Regions from separate parts of the Stenotrophomonas sp. 3(2025) genome, predicted to be linked through region 1. Evidence: riboswitches for the same ligand, from Rfam matches in the RefSeq annotation. Region 1 holds a riboswitch; the other holds the start of a gene.
What was found. A riboswitch is a leader RNA that binds a small molecule or an ion and turns the genes downstream of it on or off. The one in region 1 is predicted to bind glycine.

Region 1 (5,758 bases):
ACGCATTCCCGAAAGCCGCCAGCGAACCTGGCGGCTTTTTTCATGTCGCCACGCTGCGGACCCCCACCTTCCGTAGAGACCCCTCACCATGCCCCCGCACACCGACGACCTGCGTATCCGCACCATCGAACCGCTGACACCGCCTGCCCAGCTGCTGGCGATGCTGCCCTGCGATGACGAAGCCTCCGACACCGTCAGCGCTTCGCGCGCCGCCCTGCACCAGATCCTGCACGGCCGCGACGACCGCCTGGCGGTGGTGGTCGGGCCGTGCTCGATCCACGACCCGAAAGCCGCCATCGAGTACGCACAGCGCCTGAAGCCGATGCGCGATGCGCTGGCCGGCGAGCTGGAAATCGTCATGCGCGTGTACTTCGAGAAGCCGCGCACCACGGTGGGCTGGAAGGGCCTGATCAACGATCCGGACCTGGACGGCAGCTTCAAGATCGACAAGGGCCTGCGCATCGCCCGTGGCCTGCTGCGCGACATCAACAAGCTGGGCCTGCCGGCTGGCGTCGAGTTCCTCGACGTGATCTCGCCGCAGTACATCGCCGACCTGGTGGCATGGGGCGCGATCGGCGCACGCACCACCGAAAGCCAGGTGCATCGTGAACTTGCGTCGGGGCTGTCGTGCCCGGTCGGCTTCAAGAACGGCACCGACGGCAACGTCAAGATCGCCGCCGATGCCGTGGGCGCGGCCTCCAATCCGCATCACTTCCTGTCGGTCACCAAGCAGGGCGGCACCGCCATCGTCTCCACCACCGGCAACCCCGACTGCCATGTGATCCTGCGTGGTGGCAAGCAGCCGAACTACGATGCGGCCAGCGTGGCCGATGCCTGCCAGGCGCTGGCCAAGGCCAAGCTGCCGACGCGCCTGATGATCGATGCCAGCCACGCCAACAGCCTGAAGAACCACGAAAACCAGCCGAAGGTGATCGAAGACATCGCCACCCAGCTGGAAGACGGCGAGCAGCGCATCGTCGGTGTGATGGTCGAAAGCCACCTGGTCGGCGGTCGCCAGGAACTGGTGGAGGGCCAGCCGCTGGTCTACGGCCAGAGCATCACCGATGGCTGCATTGATTGGGACACCACCGTGCAGGTGCTGGAGCGGCTTGCCGCTGCCGTGCGCGCCCGCCGTGAGGTGAAGGTGTCCGAAGCCGCTTGAGTGCGGCACGTGTGTGGATGGCGGCCAGCGCCTGCGGGGGTGCGGCCGCGATCAGGGCCGGTCGGAGTTGGAGACCGGCCCGTCTGCACCGGCGATGCGCCTGGCGCTGCGCACTCTTGCCAGCGCCAGGTACATCGCCGGGGTGGTGTGAAACCCGGCGAACGTCAGCGCTCAATGCACTTCGTCGTGGTACACGAACTTCGGCATTTCCCAGCGGTAGTGGATGGCCAGCAGACGCACGGCGAAACCACCGCCCAGGCAGCACAGGATCGCCGTGGCATCGGCCACGCCCCAGTGCAGCAACAGCAGATACACCGCACCGGTCAGCAGCGAGATGATCGCGTACAGCTCCTTCTGGAAGATCAACGGCACCTCGTTGCAGAGGATGTCGCGCAGCACGCCGCCGAACGCGCCGGTGAGCATGCCGGCGATCAGCACGATCGGCAGTGCATGGCCGGCCTCGCGCGCGATCGAGCAGCCGATCAGGGTGAAGGCGATCAGGCCCAGGCCATCGAGCACCAGGAAGGTACGGCGGAAGTGGTGCATCCAGCGCGCCACCCAGGTGGCGATCAGCGCCGCGCACACGGTGAAGCCGAGGTACTCGGGGTGTTTCACCCAGCCCAGCGGATAGTGGCCAAGCAGGATGTCGCGCAGCGAGCCGCCGCCGAGGGCGGTGACACAGGCGATCATGACCACGCCGAACAGGTCCATGCGGCGGCGGCCGGCAGACAGGGCACCGGTCATGGCTTCGGCGGAAATGGCGATCAGGTAGATGATGGACAGCAGCATGGGACAGGCTCCGGGCGCGGTGGGGCCGGCCATGCGCACATACCGCCACTGCCTGCGCAATGACGGGATGACGATGACCGGTGCCGCTCCCGCTGTCCTTTTGCCTGAGAGTTCAGCGGCGTGAGCCGCGTGCCCCTTCGGCGGATCGTCCCGGGCGTGCCCGGTGACCTCTCTCCAGCTCGGCGAGTCGAATGCATGGTTGGTGGGATTCCAGCCCACCGGCCTGAGCGATCATGGGAGCCTGCGCCTTCGGCGGGCGCCAGCGCGGCGCCTCTCTCCTGCATTCGGGCGGCAGTATATCCGCTGCAGTGCAGCACGGCATAATCCGGCCATGGTTTCGCCTTCCCGCCCGTGGTTCCTGTACCTGCTCGAATGCCGCGACGGCAGCTATTACGCCGGCATCAGCACCGACGTGCCGGCCCGCTTTGCTGCCCACCAGGCCGGCAAGGGGGCCCGCTACACCCGGTCGCGGCCGCCACTGCGGGTCCTGGCGGTGCGTGAGTACCCAGACCGGGCAGCGGCCTCACGTGCCGAATGGGAGCTCAAGCGGCAGCCGCGCGAACGCAAGCTGGCCTGGCTGTTGCAGTAGATCCACGGCATGCGTAGATCGGGCGCATCCGGCCATGCCATGATCGCCCAGCCCTCAGCGCTGGAGACCCGGATGTCCACGCTTGCCCTGTTGTTCGCTGTCGCTGCGGCGACAAGCCCTGTCGCCGACGCCGCCACGATCGCAGCCATCGAAGCCACCTGCCACGACTACGTGGATGGCCAGCTGGAGGCCGACCCGCAGCGCGTCGCCCGTTCCCTGCATCCGGACCTGGCCAAACGTGCGGTGCTCGGTGATACACCGGACGAGCGCCTGGGCCTGCGCCGGATGTCGAAGGAAGAGCTGGTTGCGTTGACCAAGCAGGGCGCGTTGAAGACCCCGAAGGATCAATGGGATCGCCGCTGCACGGTGTTGGACGTGACCGGCAACGTCGCATCGGTGCGGCTGGAAACCCCGTGGTTCGTCGACTACTTCCACATGGGCCGCTTCGAGCAGCGCTGGGTCATCGTCAACGCGCTGTGGTACCCGAAGCCGAAGTAGAGCCACGCCCTGCGTGGCTGCGCTCCATGCAACCTGCACAGAAATTCATCCACGCATGGTGTGGACCCTACCGCTTCGGCCGCCGGTCTTCGCGGTCATCGCCGAAGATGATCCGCGCGCTGCGCTGGTAGCTCCAGTACGCCACCGCCCAGTTCAACAGCACCACGACGCGGTTGCGGAACCCGATCAGGAAGAACACGTGCGCGGCCAGCCAGAACCACCAGGCCAGCACGCCGGACAGCTGCAACTTGCCCAGGTGCACGATCGCGGCCATGCGGCCGATGGTGGCCAGGTTGCCGAAGTCGGCGTACTTGAACGGCCCGGGTGCTGCCTTGCCATGCAGGCGCGCGCGGATCACGTCCGCCACGTACTTGCCCATCTGCTTGGCGGCAGGCGCAACGCCCGGTACCGGTTTGCCGTTGGCCTGGTTCAGCGCAGCAAGGTCGCCGGCCACGAACAGTTCCGGATGACCAGGCAGGGTCAGGTCGGGCTGCACCTGCACGCGACCGGCGCGGTCCAGCGGCACGTCCAGGGTGCGCGCCAACGGTGAGGCGGCCACGCCGGCGGCCCAGACCACGGTACGCGCGGGCACGAACTGGTCGCCCAGCTTGAAGCCCTGTCCATCAATGTGGCTCACCGGCGTGCCGGTCATCACTTCCACGCCCAGTTTTTCCAGCTGCCGGCGTGCCTTCAGCGAAAGCACTTCGGGGAAGGTGGACAACACGCGCGGACCGGCCTCGACCAGCCGTACCTTGGCGCTGGCCGGATCGATGTGGCGGAATTCATTGCGCAGCGTATGCCGGGCGATTTCCGCGAGGGTGCCGGCCAGCTCGACGCCGGTCGGCCCACCGCCCACCACGGCAAAGCTCAGCCATGCCGCCTTCTTTTCCGGGTCCGGTTCGGCTTCGGCGCGTTCGAACGCCAGCAGCAGTTTGCGCCGCAGGGCGATGGCATCGTCGAGCGTCTTCAGGCCGGGTGCATCGTCGGCCCATTCGTCGTGACCGAAGTAGGCGTGGGTGGCACCGGTGGCCAGCAGCAGGCTGTCGTAGTCCAGCGTGCTGCCATCGGCCATGCGTATCTGGCGGGCCTGCTTGTCGATGGCCACCACTTCACCCAGCCGCACCTCCACGTTGCGCTGGTGGCCGAGGATGTGGCGCAGCGGTGCGGCGATATCCGGAGCGGACAGCCCGGCGGTGGCCACCTGGTAAAGCAGCGGCTGGAACAGGTGGTGGTTGCGACGGTCGACCAGGGTGATGCGTATGCGTTCGCGGGCCAGCGCACGGGTGGCCCACAGGCCGGCGAAACCGCCGCCGACTACGACCAGGTGGGGGACGCGATCACGACTCATCGACTCACTCCAGGGGGGCATGGGGGAAGTGCCTGGCATCTTCGCACGGCCGCTCCTTGTCACGTCAGCGTGCATCGGGATCGGCGATACTCGGGTTCAGGCAACTGCCCGTGAGGAGTTCATGAGCGAACCGGAAAAGCGCATCGCCCTGTTGATCGACGCCGACAATGCACCGGCCTCGAAGATCGACGAAGTCCTGGCCGAGGTCGCGCGCTACGGTGTGGCCAACGTCCGCCGTGCCTACGGCAACTGGAAGAGCCCACGACTGAAGGGCTGGGAGGCGGTGCTGCACGAGTATGCGATCCGCCCGATCCAGCAGTTCGCCTACAGCAAGGGCAAGAACGCGTCGGACATGGCGATGGTGATCGACGCGATGGATCTGCTGTATGCGCGCAACCTGGATGGCTTCGCAATCGTGTCCAGCGATGCCGACTTCACTCCGATGGTGATGCGCCTGCTGACCGATGGCGTGAAGGTGTATGGCTTCGGCGAAAAGAAAACGCCCGAACCCTTCGTCAACGCGTGCTCGAAGTTCACCTACCTCGAAGCGTTGGGCCAGACCCACGCCAGCGTGCAGGATGTGGAGCAGGCAGCGAACGAACAATCATCGAACGGACAGGCGCCCAGCGAGCAGGCCACCAGCGATGATGCGCGCCCACGCAAGAGCGGGGCGGAAATGCGCAGCGACACGCGTCTGGTGAAGATGCTGCGCCGTGCGGTGTCCTCGGCAGAAGGCGAGGATGGCTGGTCACACCTGGGTCCGGTCGGCAGCCAGATCGGCAACCAGGCCTCGTTCGATCCGCGCAACTACGGTTACGGCAAACTCAGCGATCTGCTGGCGGCGATCGGTTTGTTCGAACTGAAGAAGGACGGTAAGTCCTCCTACGTACGCGCGCTGCCGAAGAAGAACCGGTAGCGCCGGGCGTTGCCCAGCGTGTGCCGGTCGCGCAGCACTGCAGAAGACATGGTGTGGCTACAGCGTACGTGCGCTGGAGCCGGCATAGCCTTCCGCAAATCCGTTGGCGAATTCTTCAACGCCATTGAAGGCCAGCAGCAGCACGCCGGCGCACAGCAGCATGTTGCGGTTCGAGCGCCGGTACCCGAGCACCAGCATCACCAGTCCTGCTGCCAGAAGCGTGTAGTTCACTGCATCCCATGCGGTCATGTCGTCTCTCCCTGTGGATGGGCGTATCGTAGCGGCTCCGCGCCATCGCGGCGCACTGCTGCACACAAGGAAACCCGCATGTTGAAGATCTGGGGCCGCCGCAATTCCAGCAACGTCCGCAAGGTGCTGTGGTGCGCCGAGGAAATCGGCCTGCCGTACGAGTCCATCGAAGTGGGTGGCAGCCACGGTGGCACGCAGTCGCCGGAG
Region 2 (5,758 bases), on a different contig from region 1:
ACGGTCATACCAGTCTTCGCCGCTGGGCACGTCCGGCGCGTCCTGGCCGGGCAAAGGGAAAAACACCTTGATACGCTGGTCCGGGCCTTCGGTCTTCATGTGCGCCACGTCGGCGCCGGTGAACACCATGCGGTCCAGGGAAGGAGAAAGAACGCGGCGCTCCTTCAGCGCCACCTCGAACAGGCGGTAGGTCTGCTGCGCAGCCATGCGGGTACCTCATGCGACGACATCGGAATGGCTGGCTGTCGTGCACCCACGAACCGGCTCGCTGGAAACCCCAGCCTAATCCCTGGCCGCAGCGCCGCAACGGATCCGCGCGTGATGACGCGCCCTACCCCTGCACGACGCTCAATGCGCCGTGCTGGCTGCCTCTGATGCGCGCTCGCGCTGGTGCTCCCAGTACCAGAACACGAAGCCGGCCGCGAAGAAGCCCGCCTGTCCCAGTGCCAGGTGCAGCGGGTTGTTGTGCAGCAGCGGCGATACCACGCCGGCCACCACGGTGCTGATCATCAGCTGCACGAACGCCTGCAGCGACGACGCCAGGCCGCGCTGCAGCGGATACATGTCCAGCACCGCCAGCGCCAGGATCGGGAAGATCAGCGCCATGCCCATGCCGCCAAGGAAGATCGGCATCACCGCCCACGGCAGCGCGAACTGCGGCGCCAGGGTGACGTAGCCGATGTTCAGCACGGCAGAGACCGCACACAGGCTGAAACCGAGCGCGACCTGTCGGGTCGGTGTGCTGTGCCCGGCCATGCGCCCGGACAGGAACGAACCGGTGGTCATGCCGCCAATGGTGGGAATGAACAACCACGCAAAGCCACCTTCACCCAGATGCAGGTGCTGCATCACGATGGCCGGCGCCGAGGAGATGTACAGGAAGATGCCGCCGAACCCGATGCTGCCGGCCAGGGCCAGGCGCAGGAACCGCGGGTTGAAGCCGATGCGCACGTAATCGCGCAGCAACGTGCGTGGCGACAGGGCGATCCGCGCCTGCACCGGATGGGTTTCCGGCAGGAAGCGCGCGGTGGCCGCCAGCAGCACCAGCGCGAACACCACCAGGAACCAGAAGATCAGCGGCCAGCCGGCACCGCTGAGCAGGATCCAGCCACCGATGATCGGCGCGATGGCCGGGGCGATACCGAACAGCATCGACACCTGGCTCATCAGCCGCTGCGCGTCGTGGCCGTGGTACAGATCGCGGATCACCGCGCGGCCAACGATCATGCCCACGCCGGCGGACAGGCCCTGCAGTGCGCGGAACGCCAGCAGCGTGGTCAGGTCGGTAGACAACGCACAGCCCACCGAGGCGCCGACGAAGATCACCAGACCGCCGAGGATCACCCGCTTGCGTCCCCACGCATCGGACAGCGGGCCATGGGCCAGGCTCATCAGGCCGTAGAACAGCAGGTAGACGCTGATGGTCTGCTGCACCGCCACTTCGTCCACCGCCAGGCGCTGGGCCAGCTGCGGAAACGCGGGAAAGATGGTGTCGATCGAGAACGGACCGAACATGGCCAGGCCAGCGAGCAACAGGGCCATGCGGCGGGTGGAAGGAGCAACGGCGGCGGTCATCGGGCAAGCGTCCGGCAGGGCCATGCATGACACGCACGGCGGGCGCCGATCCCCTGCAGCAGGGACGGCGCCAGATGAATACGAGAATCCCACCATCATAGGTGGGGAATGCGCGCGATGCCATGCAAGGATGCACAGAACGCACGCCCGGGCCATCGGCCATTCAGCCCCGTGAGGCCAGCCCGGGCCACCGTCAGGCGCCGGCAACGAGCTATAATCGGCGGGCAACACGGTGGGAGAAGCAGGTCACCGCTGCCGAAGGCGCAACGCCCGTAATCGCTCAGGCCCGATACCACCCGTAACAGAACTCTGGAGAGACCGGTTCGATCCGGCGCCGAAGGGGCACGAAGCTGCGGTTTTCCGCGCTTTTAAACTCTCAGGCAAAAGGACAGAGGGGCGCCCGCAGACCGCCGACCGGCGGCTTGTGCCCGTGCGTGTGCCCTTTCCTGACGGATCCTTCGCCATGTCCCAGAACACCCCTTCCCTGCGTGAGCTCGAGCACCATTCGGCGTTCGTCGAGCGCCACATCGGCCCCAACGATGCCGAGATCGCGCAGATGCTCGGCGTCATCGGCCACGCCTCGCTGGATGCGATGACCGATGCCATCGTGCCGGCCAAGATCAAGTCGCCGGCACCGCTGGCGCTGCCGGAGTCGATCACCGAAGTGCAGGCGCTGGCGAAGATCCGCGCGATCGCCGACAAGAACACCGTGCTGCGCAGCTTCATCGGCCAGGGCTACTACGGTACCCACACGCCGAACGTGATCCTGCGCAACATCCTGGAAAACCCGGCCTGGTACACCGCCTACACCCCGTACCAGGCGGAAATCTCGCAGGGCCGCATGGAAGCGCTGATCAACTTCCAGACCCTGTGTGCCGACCTGACCGGCATGGAAATCGCCAACGCCTCGCTGCTGGACGAAGCCACGGCCGCCGCTGAAGCGATGACCCTGGCCAAGCGCTCGGCCAAGTCGAAGTCGGACACCTTCTTCGTGCACGACGCCGTGCACCCGCAGACGCTGGAACTGCTGCGCACCCGCGCCGAGCCCATGGGCATCGTGCTGCGCGTGGGCACCCCGGCCGAAGCGCTGGAAGCAGAAGCCTTCGGCCTGCTGCTGCAGTACCCGGACACCTTCGGCCAGGTGGGCGACTACAAGGCGCTGGTCGATGCCGTGCACGCGCGCGGCGGCCTGGTGGCCGTGGCCACCGACCTGCTGGCACTGACCCTGCTGGCCGCCCCGGGCGAATGGGGTGCGGACATCGTGGTCGGCAACAGCCAGCGTTTCGGCGTGCCGTTCGGCTTCGGTGGCCCGCATGCGGCGTTCATGGCCTGCCGTGACGCCTACAAGCGTTCGATGCCGGGCCGCCTGATCGGCGTCTCGATCGACGCACAGGGCAACCCGGCCTACCGCCTGACCCTGCAGACCCGCGAACAGCACATCCGCCGCGAGAAGGCCACCTCCAACATCTGCACCGCACAGGTGCTGCTGGCGGTGATGGCCTCGATGTATGCCGTCTACCACGGCCCGGAAGGCCTGACCCGCATCGCCCGCCGCACCCATCGCCTGGCCGCCATCCTGGCCAGCGCGCTGCGCACTGCCGGTGTGCAGGTCGGTGCCGACTTCTTCGACACGCTGCACGTCACCGGTGTCGACGCCGACGCGATCCATGCCAAGGCCCGTGCCGCCGGCTACAACCTGCGTGCGATCGACAGCAGTTCGGTCGGCATCAGCCTGGACGAGACCGCCACCCGCGCCGACATCGTCGCCGTAGGCGCGCTGTTCGGTGCCACCGTTGATGTGGACGCGCTCGATGCCAGCACCGCCGATGCGCTGCCGGCCGGTCTGCTGCGCCAATCCGCGTTCCTGACCCACCCGGTGTTCAACACCCACCACAGCGAGCACGAACTGCTGCGCTACCTGCGTTCGCTGGCCGACAAGGACCTGGCGATGGACCGCACGATGATCCCGCTGGGCTCGTGCACCATGAAGCTCAACGCCACCGCCGAAATGATCCCGGTGACCTGGCCGGAGTTCTCGCAGATCCACCCGCTGGTGCCGGCCGAGCAGGCGCTGGGCTACAAGGAACTGATCGATTCGCTGGAAGCGATGCTGGTCGAGTGCACCGGCTACGACGCCGTCAGCCTGCAGCCGAACTCCGGTGCGCAGGGCGAATACGCCGGCCTGCTGGCGATCCGCGCCTACCACCGCTCGCGTGGCGAAGATCACCGTGACATCTGCCTGATCCCGGATTCGGCGCATGGCACCAACCCGGCCTCGGCGCAGATGTGCGGCATGAAGGTCGTGGTCACCAAGACCGATGCCAACGGCAACGTCGACGTTGAAGACATCCGCCTCAACGCCGAGAAGTACAGCGACCGCCTGGCCGCGATCATGATGACCTACCCGTCCACGCACGGCGTGTTCGAGGAAGAGGTGGTGGAGATCTGCGAGATCATCCACAAGCATGGCGGCCAGGTGTACACCGACGGCGCCAACATGAACGCCCTGGTCGGCGTGGCCAAGCCGGGCAAGTGGGGTTCGGACGTTTCGCACCTGAACCTGCACAAGACCTTCTGCATCCCGCACGGCGGCGGCGGCCCGGGCGTTGGCCCGTGTGCGGTCAAGTCGCACCTTGCCCCGTTCCTGCCGGGCAAGCTGGGTGACAACGGTCCGGTCGGCATGGTCAGCGCCGCCAGCTTCGGCAGCGCCTCGATCCTGCCGATCAGCTGGATGTACATCGCGATGATGGGCACCGAGGGCCTGCGCAAGGCCACCCAGGTCGCCCAGCTCAACGCCAACTACATCGCCAAGCGCCTGGCCCCGCACTTCAAGACCCTGTACACCGGTCGCAACGGCCTGGTCGCGCACGAGTGCATCCTGGACGTGCGTCCGCTGGAGAAGGCCAGCGGCATCGGTGCCGAAGACGTGGCCAAGCGCCTGATCGACTTCGGCTTCCATGCCCCGACCCTGAGCTTCCCGGTGGCCGGCACGCTGATGGTCGAACCGACCGAAAGCGAATCGCTGCACGAGCTGGACCGCTTCATCGACGCGATGATCCAGATCCGCGAAGAGATCACCGCGATCGAAGACGGCCGCCTGGACCGCGAGGACAACCCGCTGAAGAATGCTCCACACACGGCCACGGCCGTGACCGCCAGCGAGTGGACCCACGCCTACCCGCGCGAGCTGGCCGCCTTCCCGCTGCCGAGCCTGAAGCTGCAGAAGTACTGGCCGCCGGTGGCCCGCGTCGACAACGTGTACGGCGACAAGAACGTGATGTGTGCCTGCATCCCGGTCGATGCCTACAAGGATGACGAAGTCGAGGCGTAAGCCATCGCGGCATCGGAAATGAGAACGGCCCGCGCAAGCGGGCCGTTCTTGTTTTCCGGTAGCGCCGGGCCATGCCCGGCGAGCACAGCGGCAGAACGCATCATGGGTCGGGCATCTGTCCCAGGCTCAACTGCCACGACACGCCGAAGCGGTCCTGCACCCAGCCGTAGCGGCTGCTGAAATCCTGCTCGCCCACCGGCATCAGCCAGTGCCCGCCGTCACCCAGCACGCGCGCGGCACGCTCGAATGATTCGGCGCCGGAACACTCGACGAACAGCGACATCGAGGGCGTGAAGGTGAAGTCGTGCACATCCAGGCTGTCAAAGCACAGGTAGTGGGTGCCGCCGAGCAGGAAAATGGCCTGGCGAACCTGCCCGGGCACGCCCGCAACCGCTCCGTCCGGGTGGCGCTGCAGGGCCAGCAGGCGGAATTCGGCGAAGGCTTCGGCATACAGGGCCAGCGCCGCTTCGGCCTGGCCGGTGAACATCAGGAAGGGACGGCTGCGCAGCATGCGGTGCTCCCGATCGTCGGGCCGGTGATGGCCCACCCGATCAGGATGGCACGGCGGATGTGCAGCCCCCGTGGTAGCGCCGGGCCATGCCCGGCGGCCCCATCACGCCTCGCGCATGCGCCGGGCGATGGCGCTGCTGGCCGCGATGGTCGCTGTCAGTGCCACCATCGACAGGAACTGCAGGCGCGTATGCGCTTCACTCAGCAGCAGGCCGAAGATCAGCGCCAGGATCGCCAGCGCACAGACAGTCAGCCACGGGAAGCCCGCCATGCGGAACGGCAGGCGCGTGCCCAGGCGGTCGGCGCGACGGCGCAGCACCAGCTGCGAGACCAGCGACAACG

Region 2: another riboswitch for glycine. It lies ahead of gcvP (aminomethyl-transferring glycine dehydrogenase); the one in region 1 lies ahead of ACUXVE_RS11125 (trimeric intracellular cation channel family protein).

Annotation. Positions count from the first base shown of each region.
Region 1 covers NZ_JBQOIF010000012.1:59,893-65,650, reverse strand. The annotation lists gene ACUXVE_RS11130 (3-deoxy-7-phosphoheptulonate synthase) at 89-1,162, shown strand; gene ACUXVE_RS11125 (trimeric intracellular cation channel family protein) at 1,334-1,951, opposite strand; glycine riboswitch at 2,036-2,139, opposite strand; glycine riboswitch at 2,153-2,242, opposite strand; gene ACUXVE_RS11120 (GIY-YIG nuclease family protein) at 2,283-2,540, shown strand; gene ACUXVE_RS11115 (nuclear transport factor 2 family protein) at 2,613-3,038, shown strand; gene ACUXVE_RS11110 (NAD(P)/FAD-dependent oxidoreductase) at 3,106-4,386, opposite strand; gene ACUXVE_RS11105 (NYN domain-containing protein) at 4,508-5,302, shown strand; gene ACUXVE_RS11100 (hypothetical protein) at 5,360-5,551, opposite strand; gene ACUXVE_RS11095 (glutathione S-transferase family protein) at 5,630-5,758, shown strand, end outside.
Region 2 covers NZ_JBQOIF010000013.1:95,640-101,397, reverse strand. The annotation lists gene ACUXVE_RS11830 (siderophore-interacting protein) at 1-207, opposite strand, end outside; gene ACUXVE_RS11825 (multidrug effflux MFS transporter) at 349-1,575, opposite strand; glycine riboswitch at 1,875-1,977, shown strand; gene gcvP (aminomethyl-transferring glycine dehydrogenase) at 2,039-4,906, shown strand; gene ACUXVE_RS11815 (VOC family protein) at 5,007-5,417, opposite strand; gene ACUXVE_RS11810 (amino acid permease) at 5,520-5,758, opposite strand, start outside.